DNA from 4 places in the Exiguobacterium sp. SH31 genome. Region 4 is predicted to be linked to each of the others. Evidence: riboswitches for the same ligand, from Rfam matches in the RefSeq annotation. Region 4 holds a riboswitch; each other region holds the start of a gene.
The links. Region 4 has a riboswitch for S-adenosylmethionine ahead of mtnK (S-methyl-5-thioribose kinase). Riboswitches for the same ligand answer to the same signal wherever they lie in the genome.
Positions count from the first base shown of each region.

Region 1: it holds a riboswitch for S-adenosylmethionine, as region 4 does, so the genes downstream of both, metK (methionine adenosyltransferase) here and mtnK (S-methyl-5-thioribose kinase) in region 4, are expected to answer to the same signal.
Region 2: it holds a riboswitch for S-adenosylmethionine, as region 4 does, so the genes downstream of both, msrA (peptide-methionine (S)-S-oxide reductase MsrA) here and mtnK (S-methyl-5-thioribose kinase) in region 4, are expected to answer to the same signal.
Region 3: it holds a riboswitch for S-adenosylmethionine, as region 4 does, so the genes downstream of both, A6395_RS01250 (aminotransferase class I/II-fold pyridoxal phosphate-dependent enzyme) here and mtnK (S-methyl-5-thioribose kinase) in region 4, are expected to answer to the same signal.

Region 1 is NZ_LYTG01000023.1:50,189-54,226, reverse strand. It holds gene pckA (phosphoenolpyruvate carboxykinase (ATP)) at 1-1,028, opposite strand, end outside; SAM riboswitch class I at 1,346-1,465, shown strand; gene metK (methionine adenosyltransferase) at 1,597-2,805, shown strand; partial or broken gene A6395_RS15660 (IS1182 family transposase) at 2,964-4,038, opposite strand, start outside.
Region 2 is NZ_LYTG01000010.1:2,096-6,133, forward strand. It holds gene rlmN (dual-specificity RNA methyltransferase RlmN) at 1-534, opposite strand, end outside; gene A6395_RS01500 (amidase family protein) at 604-1,998, opposite strand; gene A6395_RS16060 (hypothetical protein) at 2,119-2,280, shown strand; SAM riboswitch class I at 2,325-2,424, shown strand; gene msrA (peptide-methionine (S)-S-oxide reductase MsrA) at 2,488-3,012, shown strand; gene A6395_RS01510 (hypothetical protein) at 3,460-4,038, shown strand, end outside.
Region 3 is NZ_LYTG01000007.1:12,168-16,205, forward strand. It holds gene A6395_RS01245 (iron-containing alcohol dehydrogenase family protein) at 1-854, opposite strand, end outside; gene A6395_RS01250 (aminotransferase class I/II-fold pyridoxal phosphate-dependent enzyme) at 851-2,026, opposite strand; SAM riboswitch class I at 2,103-2,203, opposite strand; gene A6395_RS01255 (AI-2E family transporter) at 2,381-3,481, shown strand; gene A6395_RS01260 (MDR family MFS transporter) at 3,740-4,038, shown strand, end outside.
Region 4 is NZ_LYTG01000041.1:49,839-53,876, reverse strand. It holds gene A6395_RS06810 (2-hydroxy-3-keto-5-methylthiopentenyl-1-phosphate phosphatase) at 1-91, opposite strand, end outside; gene A6395_RS06805 (2,3-diketo-5-methylthiopentyl-1-phosphate enolase) at 88-1,242, opposite strand; SAM riboswitch class I at 1,314-1,416, opposite strand; SAM riboswitch class I at 1,622-1,724, shown strand; gene mtnK (S-methyl-5-thioribose kinase) at 1,806-2,960, shown strand; gene mtnA (S-methyl-5-thioribose-1-phosphate isomerase) at 2,957-3,991, shown strand.

The sequences.
Region 1 (4,038 bases), on a different contig from region 4:
TCGGCCGTCAAGAAGACGATCGTGTTCGGGTGGCCGGCCCGTGAAGGGAGCATCGCGTTATCGATAAATTGAATCGGGTAAGCTGCTCGCGTGTTCTCGGTGAGCGAGATGTTTTTGTAGTCTGCTGAGCGGTCTTCGTTCAAGACGACGTTTTCAATCAACGAGCCGAAACGGATGGCGTCATAAATTTGCGGCTCGTTCTCACGCGATAAGTTGATTGTCTTGGCGTAGCAACCGCCTTCGATGTTGAAGATGCCGTCTGGTGACCAACCGTGTTCATCGTCACCGATGAGATGACGTTCCGTATCGGCCGAAAGCGTTGTCTTGCCCGTTCCCGATAGTCCGAAAAAGAGCGCCGTCTCCCCGGCGTCCGAGACGTTAGCCGAGCAATGCATCGACAAGACGTGCTGTTCAGGTAATAGGAAGTTCATGACCGAGAAGATTGATTTTTTGATTTCGCCGCCGTATTCTGTTCCCCCGATCAGAATGGTACGCTTGGCGAACGAAACGAGGATAAACGTCTCTGAGTTCGTCCCGTCAACTGTTGGGTCGGCTTTGTAGCTCGGCGCATAAATGACCGTGAACGGGTCAAACGCACCGGCTGTCGGCCACTCACGCAAGAACAACTGCTTCGCGAACAAGCTGTGCCATGCGTACTCGGTGATGGCGCGTACCGGTAACGTGTAGTGCTCATCTGCTCCAGCCGAAGCTTCGAGATAATACAGCTTCTGTTTCGTCTCGAGATGGGTGAGGACTTTGTCGAGAAGAGCGGTAAATTTTTCTTCTGCGATCGGCTGATTGACCGGACCCCAATCTACTAACGAGTTGCTGACTTCATCTTGGACGACGAATTTGTCTTTCGGTGACCGCCCTGTGAATTTCCCTGTACTGACCGATAAAGCCCCGTCTTTCGTCAGTACGCCTTCACCGTTACGAATGGCTTCTTCCACCAATTCTGGAACGGTTAAGTTCCGTAATACATCGGCACCCTTAATTAATTCTTCGATTTTCAGGAGCGTAGTCGCCATCCTGAATCCCACCTTTCCCCTAAATAGATGTGGATGAAATCCGCATACTTCCGCGTTTAATTAGTATGACATTTTTATTATATGTGACACACTAATCAAAAACAAGCATTTCTTTACCCTTTAAAGTAAGCGCTTTCTTACAAGGACATTCTAACATATTCTGTATAAGCGGGGAGTGAAAAAACGGAAACCGTCAAAAAAATGTTTGATATTTCACAAACATAAATGATTTCCGTGATTACGAAGAAATTTACAAATTAAGCAGATACGCTTGACAGAACGGTATGGCATTTATATGATGGTGTTCGTAACGGATACTCTTATTCTGAGCGGTGGAGGGAACAAGGCCCTACGAAGCCCAGCAACCGTCCGATCCTGTAGTCTTTTTCGGAAAAGGTGCTATCCTGAAGCGAAGCGACAGCTTCGAACGATAAGAGGGTAAGGAAGAACGATTCAACCTTTCCCATTGAACGTGGCGAAAGGTTTTTTTCATTACCGTCCCAAAGCAACGCGTAAGGGGAACGAGTACCGTCCACACATCACCCTTATTAATAGGAGGTTTTTCGAAATGTCAAACTTGAACCGTCGACTTTTCACTTCGGAGTCCGTCACTGAAGGACATCCGGATAAAATTTGTGACCAAATCTCAGATGCGATTTTGGATGCAATTTTGGCTGAAGATCCAAACGCCCGCGTTGCGGCTGAGACGTCTGTCACGACAGGTCTCGTGCTCGTAGCTGGTGAAATCACGACATCGACTTACGTGGATATCCCGAAAGTTGTACGTGAAACTGTTCGTGAGATCGGCTACACGCGTGCCAAATATGGTTTTGACGCTGAGACTTGTGCTGTACTCACAGCAATCGACGAGCAGTCGGCAGACATCGCCCTCGGTGTCGACCAAGCGCTCGAAGCTCGTGAAGGTCAAATGACTGACGAAGAGATCGATGCGATCGGTGCCGGTGACCAAGGCCTCATGTTCGGTTATGCAACGAACGAGACACCTGAACTCATGCCGCTCCCGATCTCACTTGCTCACAAATTGTCACGTCGCTTGGCAGAAGTTCGCAAAAACGGAACGCTCGCTTACCTTCGTCCAGACGGTAAGACACAAGTAACTGTCGAATACGACCAAGACAACAACCCGGTCCGTATCGATACGATCGTCATCTCGACACAACATGCAGAAGACATCACGCTCGAGCAAATCCAAGCGGACCTTAAAGAACACGTGATCGAAGCAGTCATCCCGGCTGAACTCATCGACGCCGAGACAAAATACTTCATCAACCCGACTGGCCGTTTCGTCATCGGTGGACCACAAGGTGATGCAGGTCTCACAGGACGTAAAATCATCGTCGACACATACGGTGGATACGCTCGCCACGGCGGTGGTGCGTTCTCAGGTAAAGATCCTACCAAAGTTGACCGTTCGGCAGCATACGCGGCCCGCTACGTGGCGAAAAACCTCGTGGCAGCTGGACTTGCTGACAAAGCGGAAGTTCAACTTGCATACGCGATCGGTGTCGCACACCCGGTTTCAATCGCGGTGGACACGTTCGGCACTGGTAAATTGAGCGAGACTGAACTCGTTGAACTCATCCGTGAGAACTTCGACCTTCGTCCGGCCGGCATCATCAAGATGCTCGACCTTCGTCGCCCGATCTACAGACAGACAGCAGCTTACGGACACTTTGGCCGCACAGACGTTGAACTCCCATGGGAGCAGACGGACAAAGCGGCAGTTCTTGAAGAAGGCGCAAAACGTTTCGCATAAGCAATAAAAAAACGACCTTTCGCGAGAAAGGTCGTCAGGCTGTTGACGAACCAAATCGCCCATCGCGATTTGGTTCGTCTCTTTTTGTGTTCATCGAGCTCGAGGCGCTCTGCCCGGCATAAAATTGAAGAAATGCTATGTAGACGGTCTTTTTCGGCCAACAGGTTGGCCAATTTCTTCATGTTTTGTGCGGTGGCTGCCACCAGGTTGGCGCACTGGACCTTCTCGGTCCCCCGGTAGAACGTGAAGCGGAGCCCGTGAAGCTCTTTCGCATCGGCGAACGAGCGCTCCACGGTCTGCGGCCGGAGACGATAGAGGTATCGTCCGGATTCGGACAGACGGTTCCGGTTCACCAATTCGCGATAGGTTTCATCAAGATGACGGGTGATGACGCGCCGGTGGGCACGATTGGACGTACACTTCTCGAGAAGCGGGCAGTTCTTACAGACGGCGGGGTCGGAGGCGTAGTGGTGATACCCGTGTCGGTCTGTCGTTCGATAGGTGAGACGCTGTTTCGCCGGGCAGACATAGACGTCTTCTTCTGATACATATTTGAAGCTCGTCCTCCGAAACATCCCCTTCTTCCCGCCGAAGCGGCGCCAGGCGATGACGCCGAAGACGCCGCGCTCGATGAGCGCCTTCGCAATCTCTGTCGTGAAGTACCCCGCATCGAGGGCGACTGCCTCTAGCGGATAGCCGAATCGGCCGAGGATATGCTCGAGACGGGCGAGGTAGACGGTGCTGTCTGACACGTTCCCGGGCGTGACGTGCACATCGACGATGAAGTTGTGTTTGGCGTCGACCGTCCGGTGCGCCAGCCAGAAAAAGCCTTCCGGCTTCTGGTCACGATACATATAGCCCGCATCCGGGTCGGTCCGGCTCACCTTGATGAACCGGCTCTCCCTTTTCGGTGAGGCGGGCTTCAGCGCTTTTTTCCACGGTCCGACCGTTCTTCGTTCACCCGGTCTAGGAGCTCGCCCTCAATCGCGTTCACAACGCGCTCGACCTCGACCTTGTCGAACTTCTTCTTGTTCGCGTTGGCACGGATGTGGGTCGAGTCGGTGATCAGGATTCGCCCCGACACGAAGCCGTGGGCTTCGGCCTGACCCAAGATGTCCTCGAAGATCTGTTGGAAGACGTCCTTCCCTTTGAAGCGGCGCCGATAGGCCTGGCTGATCGTCGAATGGTCGGGTACCTTCTCATCAATCCCGAGCCCGAGGAACCAGCGGTAGG
Region 2 (4,038 bases), on a different contig from region 4:
GACGACACGGAGGAAGTCGACCAAGTTATCAAAGTTATCGAACGGCTCCCCGATTCCCATGACGACGATGTGGCTGACGCGGTCATCTTCACCGACCTCGTCTAAATAGTGTTGAACGGTCATGATCTGTTCGACGACCTCGCCCGCCGTCAAGTCGCGTGTTTTTTTCAAGAGGCCGCTCGCACAGAAACTACAGCCGATGTTGCACCCGACTTGTGTCGTCACACAGACGGAACGTCCATACTTATGGCGCATGAGCACCGTTTCGATATAATGCCCGTCGTGCAGTTTAAGTAAGAATTTGACCGTGCCGTCACCCGCTTCTTGTTTGACGAACAGTTCTTGTGTCGTCAGCGCATAGTTCGCCTCAAGCTGTTCGCGCACTTCGGGACGAACCGCGATTTCGTCGAGCCGTCTGACACGGTCGATGTAAAGCGAGTCCCATATTTGTCTGGCGTGGTAGGCACTGTATCCCCAAGATACGCAAGCGTCCGACAGCTGATCAAATGTCAGCCCATATATAGATGATTTCATTGTAATCTGTCCTTTCTTCAATCCGCATACGTACCATTGTAGCGGACGTGAGCGACAGGTGCAACGTTCTTACATAGGCGGGATCGGACGCGTCACGTGGCGTTCGAACGCGTAGGCGATACGGATGAGGTCTCGTTCCGCATAGCTCGTACCCGTGAATGACAGCCCGAAAGGTGCCCCGCTCTGTTTGAGCTTGTATGGGATCGTGACCGTCGGGTGCCCTGCCTTCGCCGCCATATCGTAATTCAAGTCGTGTGGCAACGCCAGGGCGTGAAGCGTTTGTTCCATCAATAAACGATCGAGGCCGTCCGTTTTCGCTTGCCGGACGTCGGCTAAGCGTCGCTCGAGGTAGCTCGACTCGGTCAAACGCCCTGATAACTGATTCGCTTTCTCGAACGTAACTTGTCCGTGCGGGATCGTTTCCGGGTGAAGCTTGTTCCAGTCCATCAAGTCCTTGAGCGTTTCATACGGGAGCGCTGTCGTCGCCAAATACGCCTCGATCCCGAGCTTGAACTCATGGTAGAGGACGTCGCCTTGGTCAAGTCCGTCGTTTGACGGCAGGTCGACTTCGACGAGCTCGACCCCGCTCGCTTTGAGTAACGCCAGCGCCGCTTGATAGAGCGTCTGTTCTTCATCCGACAGTTCAGCCTTCACGAAACCGACACGCATGCCGACGGCTTGACGTTCGTCGAGACACGTCCGGTACGGTGGACCGGCCGGTAGATGTGTCGTCGCCGGGTCCGAATCGTCTTCCCCGCACATCGCTTCTAGTGCGAGCACCGCGTCGCGGAGCGTCCGCGCCATCGGACCGGCCGTATCTTGCGACCGCGAAATCGGGATGATCCCACTCCGGCTGATAAGCCCGACCGTCGGTTTGATACCGACGATGCCGTTATGGACGCTCGGGTGGATGATCGACCCGCTCGTCTCGCTGCCGACGGCGAGCACCGTCAAGTTCGCCGCAACGGCCGCCGCCGAGCCAGAGCTCGAACCGCCGACGTCGAGATTGTCACCATACGGATTGAGCGTCTGTCCACCGACCCCGCTCCATCCGTTCGGCATGTCCTCCGTCAAAAAATTGGCCCATTCCGATAAATTGGCTTTGCCGAGAAGGACCGCCCCGTGCTCACGGAGGCGACGGACGAGTTCAGCGTCACGACCCGCAAAGTGATGCTCGAGCGCCACGGCGCCGGCAGTAGTCCTCATGAGTCCCGCCGTCTCGATGTTGTCCTTGAGTAAAACGGGAATACCGAGGAGTGGCAGCCGGTCTCCGCGTCGGTAGGCACGGTCCGCCGCCTCAGCCTCGAACAACGCGTCCGGGTTCACTTGGATGACCGCTTTCAGTTTATCGTTCAAGCTAGCGATTCGTGTCAAATAGTAGGCCGTCACGTCCCGGGCCGTGAACGTCCCTTCTTTATAGCCGCGCTGTGCGGTCTCGATGTCTAGTTCAAATAAGTCTTGCATCTAGTTCCCTCCTTATAGGCAATGTTATTCGGTATTCGCTGAATGCATCGAATCCCCTTCTTTTTATCGCCATTGGATGTGCAACTTGATACACTAGAAGAAACGTTATTGGAGGTAGCCATGTCCCGCTCTTACATCCTTGTTTTACTGTCCGTGTTCGCCCTGTTCTTTCTACAATTGTTCGGGGATGATTTGCCGTGGGCATTCCCTGCGTCCATCGCCCTCATTATCTTGATTGTTGGTGCCACGCTATTTCAACTTCGGCGCACACCAAATCGTTGACGTTTAAACGAGACAGATGATATGATGCTGTCACCAACTACATATCGATATCTTGAGTGAACGAGAGACCTGGCTCTATGACTTCACAGCAACCTGCTTCGGCAAGGTGCTACTTCCAGCAAGGCATCGCCTTGGACGATATGACAAAACGCTCATGTCGATGACATGGGCGCTTTTTTTGGGAAATTGATCGAGGGGGACTTATGAATGGAAAAAGCAACATTTGCAGGCGGCTGTTTTTGGTGCATGGTGACACCGTTCGAGGAACAGCCAGGCATCGAAGGAATCGTATCCGGTTATACCGGGGGACATGTCGACAACCCGACGTATGAACAAGTGAAAACCGGCACGAGCGGGCATTACGAGGTCGTCGAGATCACGTTCGATCCGGCTCAGTTCGCGTATGAGCGTCTGCTCGAACTGTATTGGATTCAGACGGACCCGACCGACGACGGCGGCCAGTTCCAAGACCGCGGGCAACAATATGCGCCAGCCATCTTCTATCATACGGAAGAACAACGCGTGAAAGCAGAACAGAGCCGCGACGCGCTCGCCGCGAGCGGAAAGTTCAAACAACCGATCGTGACGAAAATCTTACCAGCCGACGTGTTTTATCCGGCCGAAGACTATCATCAGGACTACCATAAGAAGAACCCGAAACACTACAAGGAAGATCGGGCTATTTCAGGACGTGATGAATTTATTGATGTAGCGTGGGCGGAAAAAGCTTAAACAGTATAATTGAAAATGTAAAGACGCGGCCAGTTTGATATGGTCGCGTCTTTACATTTATTCCAGCTTTAACAAGTGATAATGAATTACTTGATCTTGATTCGGAACTTTATCTAGAAGAAAATGAGTTTGGTATTTCATCGAGAAACTCTAATCTTCCGCGGGGCATAAGAAAATCACTTATTCAAAGAATTACAGAAGAATTGTTTCATAACCTCTCTTGCTCAAGTTATAATAACGAACGCATCTGATATTAACAACCAAATTAGACGACCAGTTAAAGCTGGTAACAAATATAGTCGTGTCACTTATACAACCCGAATTAATGGTATGGAATATAAGGTCGGAATACGCTTTTATCGTGATAAATCGAAGAATCCAAGGGTTGATCAATTCTTCCCGACAGAACAGTATTGGTATTTAAAATAATATTATTTGGGAGGATTTATGTACGGTCTAATCGTTACTTTTGCAGAAATCCGGTTCTCAGCTTATGGATCTACTGATGAGTTCTTAATTAGTGAAGCAGCAAAGCAATTGGGCTTATCCGTAAATGACTTTATTGAGGATACCTCAATCGTTGGTAAATTACATTATATTGTGCATTACGATAATGGATCAGAACAACGAGTCACGCTACCAAAAGATGAAGTACACTGGGAATGGGGATACGTCTTCGAAAATTTCATTTATACATGGAAGATGATTTATGAGTGGTTATACAAAAAAGAAATTGGAGACGGCACACCTTTTAAAATCTACGCTTCTTTGTACGAGGCTTATGCTGACTTACTAACACCAGAAGACTATCAAGAATTTATTGCGTTATCTGAAGAAGAAGTGATCAAATTGTATGGGTCCCCGTGGGAAATAGTAGATGATATTGCAAAAAATGAAGAACAAATGGCGTTATATTTAAACAACGACTCTGTGAATTCTAAAAAAATCATGTTGACCCAAGACATATACTTTGATCATCTTTTAGAAAAATGGATAGATATCGAAGGTTCTATAGAAGTTTTTAGA
Region 3 (4,038 bases), on a different contig from region 4:
CCGATCCTGGCGAGCCACGCCTCTAAATATGGGGCGTCAGACGAGCCACGCAACCGTTCTTGGACAAGGAGGCCGAATCCGACCTTGTCGCCATGTAAGAACGGGTGGGTCGACTCGAAGCGGCTGAGCGCGTTGTGAACGGCGTGGGCGACGGCAACGCGTGTCCCGGCGTCCCCGAAACCACCGACGGCGCCGCCGACGGCGAGGATGTGATCGACCGCGAACCGGGTCTCTGGCCCATACGCGGTGAAACTGGACTCACTCAAGTCGAGTTCGACGAGCCGGCCGCATTGCTCGGCCAAGGCGAGACCGGTGTTGACGCCGGCGTCAGGCGAACTGTCGCCGCTCAAATAGCGGGCCTCGTAAAACTTGGCGACCGTGTCGATGACGCCAGCCCGGAAGTAGTCGTACGGCGAGTCGGTCACGACCCTTGCGTCGACGATGACCCGCTCGATGACGACGCGGAACACGTCGTAGCGGACGTATGCCCCTTGCTCGTCATAGATGACGCTGAGCGGCGTGAAGGCGGCACAGTTCGAGGCGAGCGTCGGGATGACGATCAGCGGGACACCTTGCCGGTAAGCGACGAGTTTCGCCGTGTCGACGAGCTTACCCCCACCGATGGCAATGAGGACGTCCACATTTTTCAAACGGAGCCGTTCGACCTCAGCGTCCGTGCATTCGCCGCCGAACAGCGATGTCGGATAGGCAGTGATCGCTGGCAGGACGCGCTTGACGACGTCAAAACCGTTCTGTCCGCGCAGCACGTGAGCACGACGGCCATCGATCAATTCATCGAGCCGCTCGAGCGCGTCATCCGCATGGTCGTACTCGAGCACGGCTTGGCGGATCATGCCCGGACCTCTTCATACGTCGCAAACAGTTTCTCGATCCGCTCGACGGCCTCGTCGATCTTCGGCTCGGCGGAGACGAGCCCGAACCGGACGTACCGCTCGCCTTCTGAGCCGAAGAAATAGCCCGGCGTCACGGCGACCCCTGCCTCGTGGAGCAGCTTATGGGAGAACGATTTGGCGTCCCCGTCCGGCACTTTCGCCCAGACGAAGAACGAGCCACTCGGGGCCGTGATGTCCCATCCGGCCTGACGTAACCCGTCGACGAGCCGGTCGCGGCGGGCCTCATACAACCGTGACAAGTCGTCCCGGAGCGAACGCGGTGACTCGAGCGCGGCGATGGCCGCCTCTTGGATGGCCGAGAACACGCTCACATGGACGTGGTCCTGGTACGTGTTGATCGCCTCGATGATGTCGCGGTTGCCGACGGCGAAAGCGACCCGCCAGCCGGACATGTTGAACGCCTTCGACATCGTATACACCTCGATGCCGATGTCTTTCGCACCCGGCGCCTGCAGGAAGCTCGGCGGGACGTGACCGTCGAAACCGATGCTGCCGTAGGCGAAGTCGTGGACGACCATGAGGTCATGCTTATTCGCGAACCGGACCGTGTCGTCAAAGAACGCGGGCGACGCGACGGCGCCGGTCGGATTGCTCGGGTAGTTCAAATACATGAGTCGCGCCCCCTGCGGATCGAGCGTCTCGTAATCAGGAAGATAGCCGTTCTCTTCCCGGAGGACGAGGTCGTGGACGACCGCTCCGGCGAGACGTGCCCCCGAGATGTAGTCCGGATAGCCCGGGTTCGGTAGCAACATGCCGTCACCTGGTTCGAGAACACATTGCGGGAGCGTGATGAGTCCCGACTTGCTGCCGATCAAGATGGCCACTTCGGTCTCGGCATCGAGCGCGACGCCGTATTCGGTCTGGTAGAATGTCGCGACCGCTTGCTTCAGGCGCGTCTGTCCCCGGAACGGTCCGTATTGGTGCGTCGCCGGGTCGAGCAGGGCCGTCTGCAGCGCCTCGCAGATCGAGGCCGGTGTCGGCAAGTCGGGCGTCCCTTGGCCGAGCCGGATGACGTCGCGGCCTGAACGCTCGAGTGCGGCGACTTCGGCGGCGAGTCCGACGAAATGCTGGGGTGGTAACGTTTTAAGTAACTTCGAGCGTCTGTCTGTCATGAATAGTCCTCCTATGCAAAAACACCCCTTTCCGAGGAAAGGGGTGTCGAGATACGGACGTATTCAAACAACCACCTTTCCATCTCTCAAGGTCACCTTGCTGGAATTAGCACAGTATTGAAACAATCTGTTGCTGAAGCTTCATCGGGCCAGTCCCTCCGCTTCTCTTGATAGAAAGTGTTTTTATATGCAATTGATAATTTCTGTAATATGTCATTTAGTAAACCAAACGTTACCAACCTTGTCAATCCTTATTTCAAAAATTCCTTACCGCTATTGAATCCCGGTAAAAAAACGTTCATAGTAAAAGGTGAACGTTATTCTGCAAAATTTACAGCATGAGGGGATAGACCATTGGAACTAAACCGTCAGTTAATATGGAAGTTGAGCGTGATCGGACTGATCCTGCTCGTCCTATGGAAAGTCATCAGCGAGCCGGACACGATTTCTCGGGTCCTGCAGTATGCGTTTCAGCTGTTGACGCCGATCATAATGGGGATTGCCATCGCGCTGCTCCTCAACACCGTCCTATCCTATATAGAAGAGCGGTTCCACTTGAAGCGTTATCAAGGCTTGTTGATCGTCTACGTCACGTTCATTGGGATCCTCGTCGTGTCAGCGGTGACGCTGTTCCCACGCATCTATTCGAGTGTCGCCTCTCTCATCGAGGAGCTCCCGTTTTACATTCGCCAAATCGACGGCTTTCTCGGGCAGCTGAAAACGTATGTCGAGGAGTATAATGCGACGATTGCCCAGGCCATCGACTTCAATCGGTTCGAGGAACGGTATTCCGGATGGGTCGAGACGGCCGTCGTGTCTTCGGTCGGTTACGTATCGAGCTTCACGATGACGTTGATCAACTTGCTGATCGGGATCGTCATCTCGATCTACTTGTTGAAAGACAAGGAAGTGTTCGCCCGGATGTTCAAGCGTCTGCTGTATGCGATGTTCCCGGTCGCTTCGGCGAAGACGACGATCGACATCTTCCAAGAGATGGACTATATCTTTAAACGCTACATCATCGGAAAGTCGCTCGACTGTCTCATCATCGGCGTGATGGCTGTCATCGGGCTCTTGATCATCGGTGCACCTTACGCGCTCTTGCTCGGTGTCATCATCGGGGTGCTGAACTTCATCCCATACGTCGGACCGCTCTTAGGGATGATCCCGGCGTTCATCATCACCTACTTCTACGACCCGTTCACGGCCCTGCTCGTCTTGTTGTTCATTTTCTTGCTGCAACAGTTCGACGGACTTTGGCTCGGGCCGAAAATTCTCGGCGACAGCGTCGGGATCACCCCGTTCTGGGTCATCACATCGATCATCATCGGGGGGAGCCTGTTCGGCCTCGTCGGGATGTTCATCAGCGTACCCGTGACCGCGATGATTCAAGTCGTCTTGTCCCGGTTGATCGATTATCGGCTCACCCGAAAGAATTTAAATGAACTGTTATGACGCAAGTCAAAATATGTTGACACATTTCAATAATCTGTCATACAGTTGAAAAGAAGAGTAAACTTACAGAAAGGAGGACCCGCCATGTCAGTCATGACGCAGCCACATCGTATCCAATTTCATACTGACAGGTCGGGGTCTTCCGTTTCATGAACTGTAGTCACCCGCCTGTCTTCCGAGGCGTACATAAGCAAGTAGGGACGAGTATGCCTCCGTGCATCCTTCGTCCCTTTTATTTTGTAGAAGCAGGTGAAACGCATGATTCAATCACTCAAACGGCTCGACCGTAACATTTGGATTCGCTTCCTCGGCGAGACGATCACCGGTGTCATGATGTTCATGATCGCCCCGTTCCTCGTCCTCTATTACAGCGACAAGCTCGACAGCTACGTCCAAGTCGGCGTCATCTTGGCGACCGGACCGATCATGGCGCTCATCGGCTCGGTCGTCGGCGGACGTCTCGCCGACTTATACGGTCGAAAACCGGTCATGATGACCGCCATCCTCGGTGATGCGGTCGCGCTCATCGGTTTCGCTTTCGCGGAAACGTTTTGGCC
Region 4 (4,038 bases):
ATTCGGGCGGTGCGAACGCCCGCATCAAAGCGATGATGTTGTCCTCGGCCGTGATCGTCCCATCGAAGTCACACAAGATGTGAATCGTCATTGTTTTGACCACGCCTTTAGCGCGGACTCGAGCTCGTTCGTCTGGCTCGCCACGCCTAATACTTGCTCAATCGCTTGTCGGAACGCCCGGGCCCCGGCAGCCGCGCCGTCTGGGTGACCGTGGATGCCGCCACCGGCGTTGATGACGACGTCTGTGCCGAAATCACGGATGATGTCCGGGATGAGCCCCGGATGGATGCCGGCCGACGGGACCGGTAGAATCGGCTTCGTCCAGTGCGGCCGAGCACTGCCATCCCGAATCGCGAACGCCTCATCAGGCGGTGTCGCAAGTGAACCGTATGGGGACGGGAACAGCGTCAAGTCGGCCCCCGCGAGGCGGATCAATTTTCCGAGCAAGAGCGAGTGGCTGATCGAGCTGGTCAAGGCGCCGGCGAACGCCGGGTGCGCCAAAATCGGGACGTTAATTGTTGGATCGCTTGCGAGTTCGCGGAGTGTGTCGAGCCCGTATGTATAGACGTTGAACAACAGTGCCGTCGCGCCCGCCTCGATCAAGCGGAGCGCTTGGTCACGCAGCCCGAACACCGGGCCGCTGAGCGTGATGGCATAGAGCGAACGTTTCCCGGTCGTTTCGAACTGTTCTTGGATGACGGCCGCTCCGATTTTAGCTCGTTCAAGCGACGGAGTGAGCGGGTTGTCGTATAGGATTTCATCATCTTTGACGATGTCGATGCCGCCGGCGAGCTGGTCTCGAAGTTGCTGTTCTAAGAAGCGTAAATCACGGCCGATGATCCCTTTAAAGATGCTCATGACGAGCGGGCGATCATGTACGTCGAGCAACTCACGAACGCCTTGAACACCGAACTTTGCTCCAGGGAATTCAGATGCAAGCGTTTCGGGTAACGTTAAGTCGATCAAGCGTACCGAGTCATCGAGCGATAATTTCCCGAACGTCGTCGTCAAGATGGATGAGAAGTCGGGCGTGACGTTATGGAGCGGATAACGGATTGTGAAGCGGCTCGTCGTTTCCGTATGCGTCGTTGAGACGACCTCGCCCCGATACGCCTTTAATTGTTCTTGCTCTAGGTGAGGCAGTTCCGTCCACGTGCCGACAGTCAGTTCGAGGGCGATTTTCTCGGCGACAGTCGCGACGCGGTCCGTCCGGCTGATTTCATATGTGGCAGTAATACTCATGTTCGTTCCTCCTTCCGGTCAAACAAAAAATGACCCCATGCCGAGGCAAGAGGTCATCATAAAAAAATGAACTCTTATCTCTCAGCTTACGCTGCAAGAATTAGCACCGTGCCCAATCGGGTCGGTTGCTGCGACATCATCGGGCTTGTCCCCTCCGTCTGCTCTTGATAAGAATGTATTTTGAAGTTGTGAAATTTAATTGAATTTTGTCACACAATATCCGGTTCGTCAATTCCTTTTTTTGAGAAAAAAAGTTTGAGTTCGTTGTTACCATATATGCATAAAAAAAGTGACCGTTGCTCCAGCAAATTGCCGTTGACAAAGGTGGGGTCGAGTCCGTAATATTCATCACAACAAGTTCACACAATCGAATACGACACTCTTATCGCGAGTTGGCAGAGGGAATTGGCCCGATGACGCCGCAGCAACCGACCAGTAGGCACGGTGCTACATCCACCAGACATACGTCTGACAGATGAGAGGAACAACCGTTACGGCTGTGCCTCTTTCTCGCGGAGAAAGGGGCTTTTTTTGTGGGGAATATACCGAAAGGGGAAACAGACATGGCTTATCAACCATTTACAGAACAGACAGTCGTCGAGCACGTCAGAACGTTAGGGTTACTCGAAGATGGGGGCATCGCGCATTGTGAGGAGATCGGGGACGGCAACTTGAACCTCGTCTTCCGCATCCGTCAAGGCGAAACGAGCCTCATCGTCAAGCAGGCGCTACCGTATGCGAAAGTCGTCGGCGAGAGTTGGCCGCTCACACTTGAACGGGCGTGGATCGAGCAGCTCGCGTTGCGCGAATTCGCCAGTGTCGTCCCGCGTTTCGTCCCGGTCGTTCTCGGCAGTGACCGGACGCTCGCCTACACGATTTTAGAAGACTTGTCTGACTTTGATATCGTCCGGACGGGCTATTTGGAAGGGAAAACGTATCCTGAACTCGCCCGTCACATCGGTGAGTTTTTAGGACAGACGTTGTTTGAGACGTCAGACTATGCGGCCGGCCCGATTGAGAAGAAGCGGAAAGAACGGGATTATTACAACCCGGAACTGTGCGACATCACTGAAAAACTGATCTTCATCGATCCGTACAAAGATGCCGAATCGAACAACATCGAAACCGCGCTCCGTCAGGACGTCGAAGCGCTTTGGCGTGACCAGAAATTGAAAGTGGAGGTCACGAAACTGAAAGTCGGTTTCGTCACGAAACACGACGCGCTCTTGCACGGGGACTTACATACAGGCAGCATCTTCGCGACGCAACAAGAGACGAAAGTCATCGATCCAGAGTTCGCTTTTTACGGACCGTTCGGCTTTGACATCGGGCAAATCGTCGCCCATTTGACGCTATCGACGTTCCATGACCCACTCAAACGGTTCGAGCGGTTCACCGACGTATTGACGGTATGGGAGACGTTTGAGAAGACGTTCCGGACGAAGTTTGAGACGGCGGTCGAACCGTTCAACACGGACGGGTTCGTCGATGAACTACTTCAAACCATCTTTAGTGACACGATTGGCTACGCCGGATGCGAACTGATTCGCCGCACCATCGGTCTCGCCGGAGTCAATGACCTCGAGACGTTACCGGAAACGGTCCGGCTCGAGCGGAAACGGGAAGCGCTCACGCTCGGCACGACGCTCATTAAACAGCGCCACGATGTCCGGACAATCGATGAATTAGTGACGCTGTTAGCGGGGGTACGCGTATGACAGTCCAAAACATTCGCTTCGAACCGTCCCGGGACGAGCTCGTCATTTTAGACCAAACGTTACTGCCGCATGAGGAGCGGTACGTGACGATCGCGACGCTCGAACAGGCGGAGCACGCCATCGAGACGTTACAAGTCCGAGGCGCGCCGGCCATCGCCTATTTCGGCGCATTCGTGCTCGCGAAAGAAGCGGTCCGCCTCCAGGATGACCCGGACTTCACACGCCGGCTCGACCTCGTCGGCCGTCGATTGATCGCGACGCGACCGACGGCGGTCAATCTGCAAAACGTGATCGAGTCACTTCTCGGGCTGAACGTCGGCGTCGACTTTGAAAGGATCGCGACCGACATCAAACATCGGGCCATCGCGCTGTTCGAGCGAGACGTCGACACGTATCGGGCCATCGGGGAGCATGCGCTCACGGTGCTGCCAGCAGGGGGGAACGTCTTAACAATCTGTAACGCCGGGGCGATCGCGACGTCGCGTTACGGGACTGCGCTCGCTCCGTTTTACGTCGGGAAAGAGCGAGGTATCGCGTTTAACGTCTTCGCTTGTGAGACGCGGCCGCTCCTCCAAGGGGCACGCCTGACCGTCTGGGAGCTCGACCAGGCCGACATCGATGTCACGCTCATCACCGACAATATGGCCGCTTGGACGATTCAGGCGAAAGGGGTCGACGCCATCATCGTCGGCGCTGACCGCATCACACGGACGGGTCACGTCGCCAATAAGATCGGCACGCTTCAGCTCGCCGTCCTGGCTAAACATTACGGGATCCCGTTTTACGTCGCGGCCCCGCATTCGACGTTCGATTTGACGGCGGACGATGTGATTCAAATCGAGGAGCGGAGCGCGCTAGAAGTGACCCATATCGGCGGACAACCGACGGCGCCGGTCGGGATCACCGTCTTTAACCCGGCGTTTGACGTCACACCGCCTGAACTGATCACCGGACTCATCACCGAAGCGGGCGTGTTCGAGCCGAATGAAGCAGCGATCACACACCATGTAGGGGGAACGGTTCACGTGTGAAACAGCAGCTCCGTGCTTGCCCGAACGATGAAGTGTGACCGTCTTGG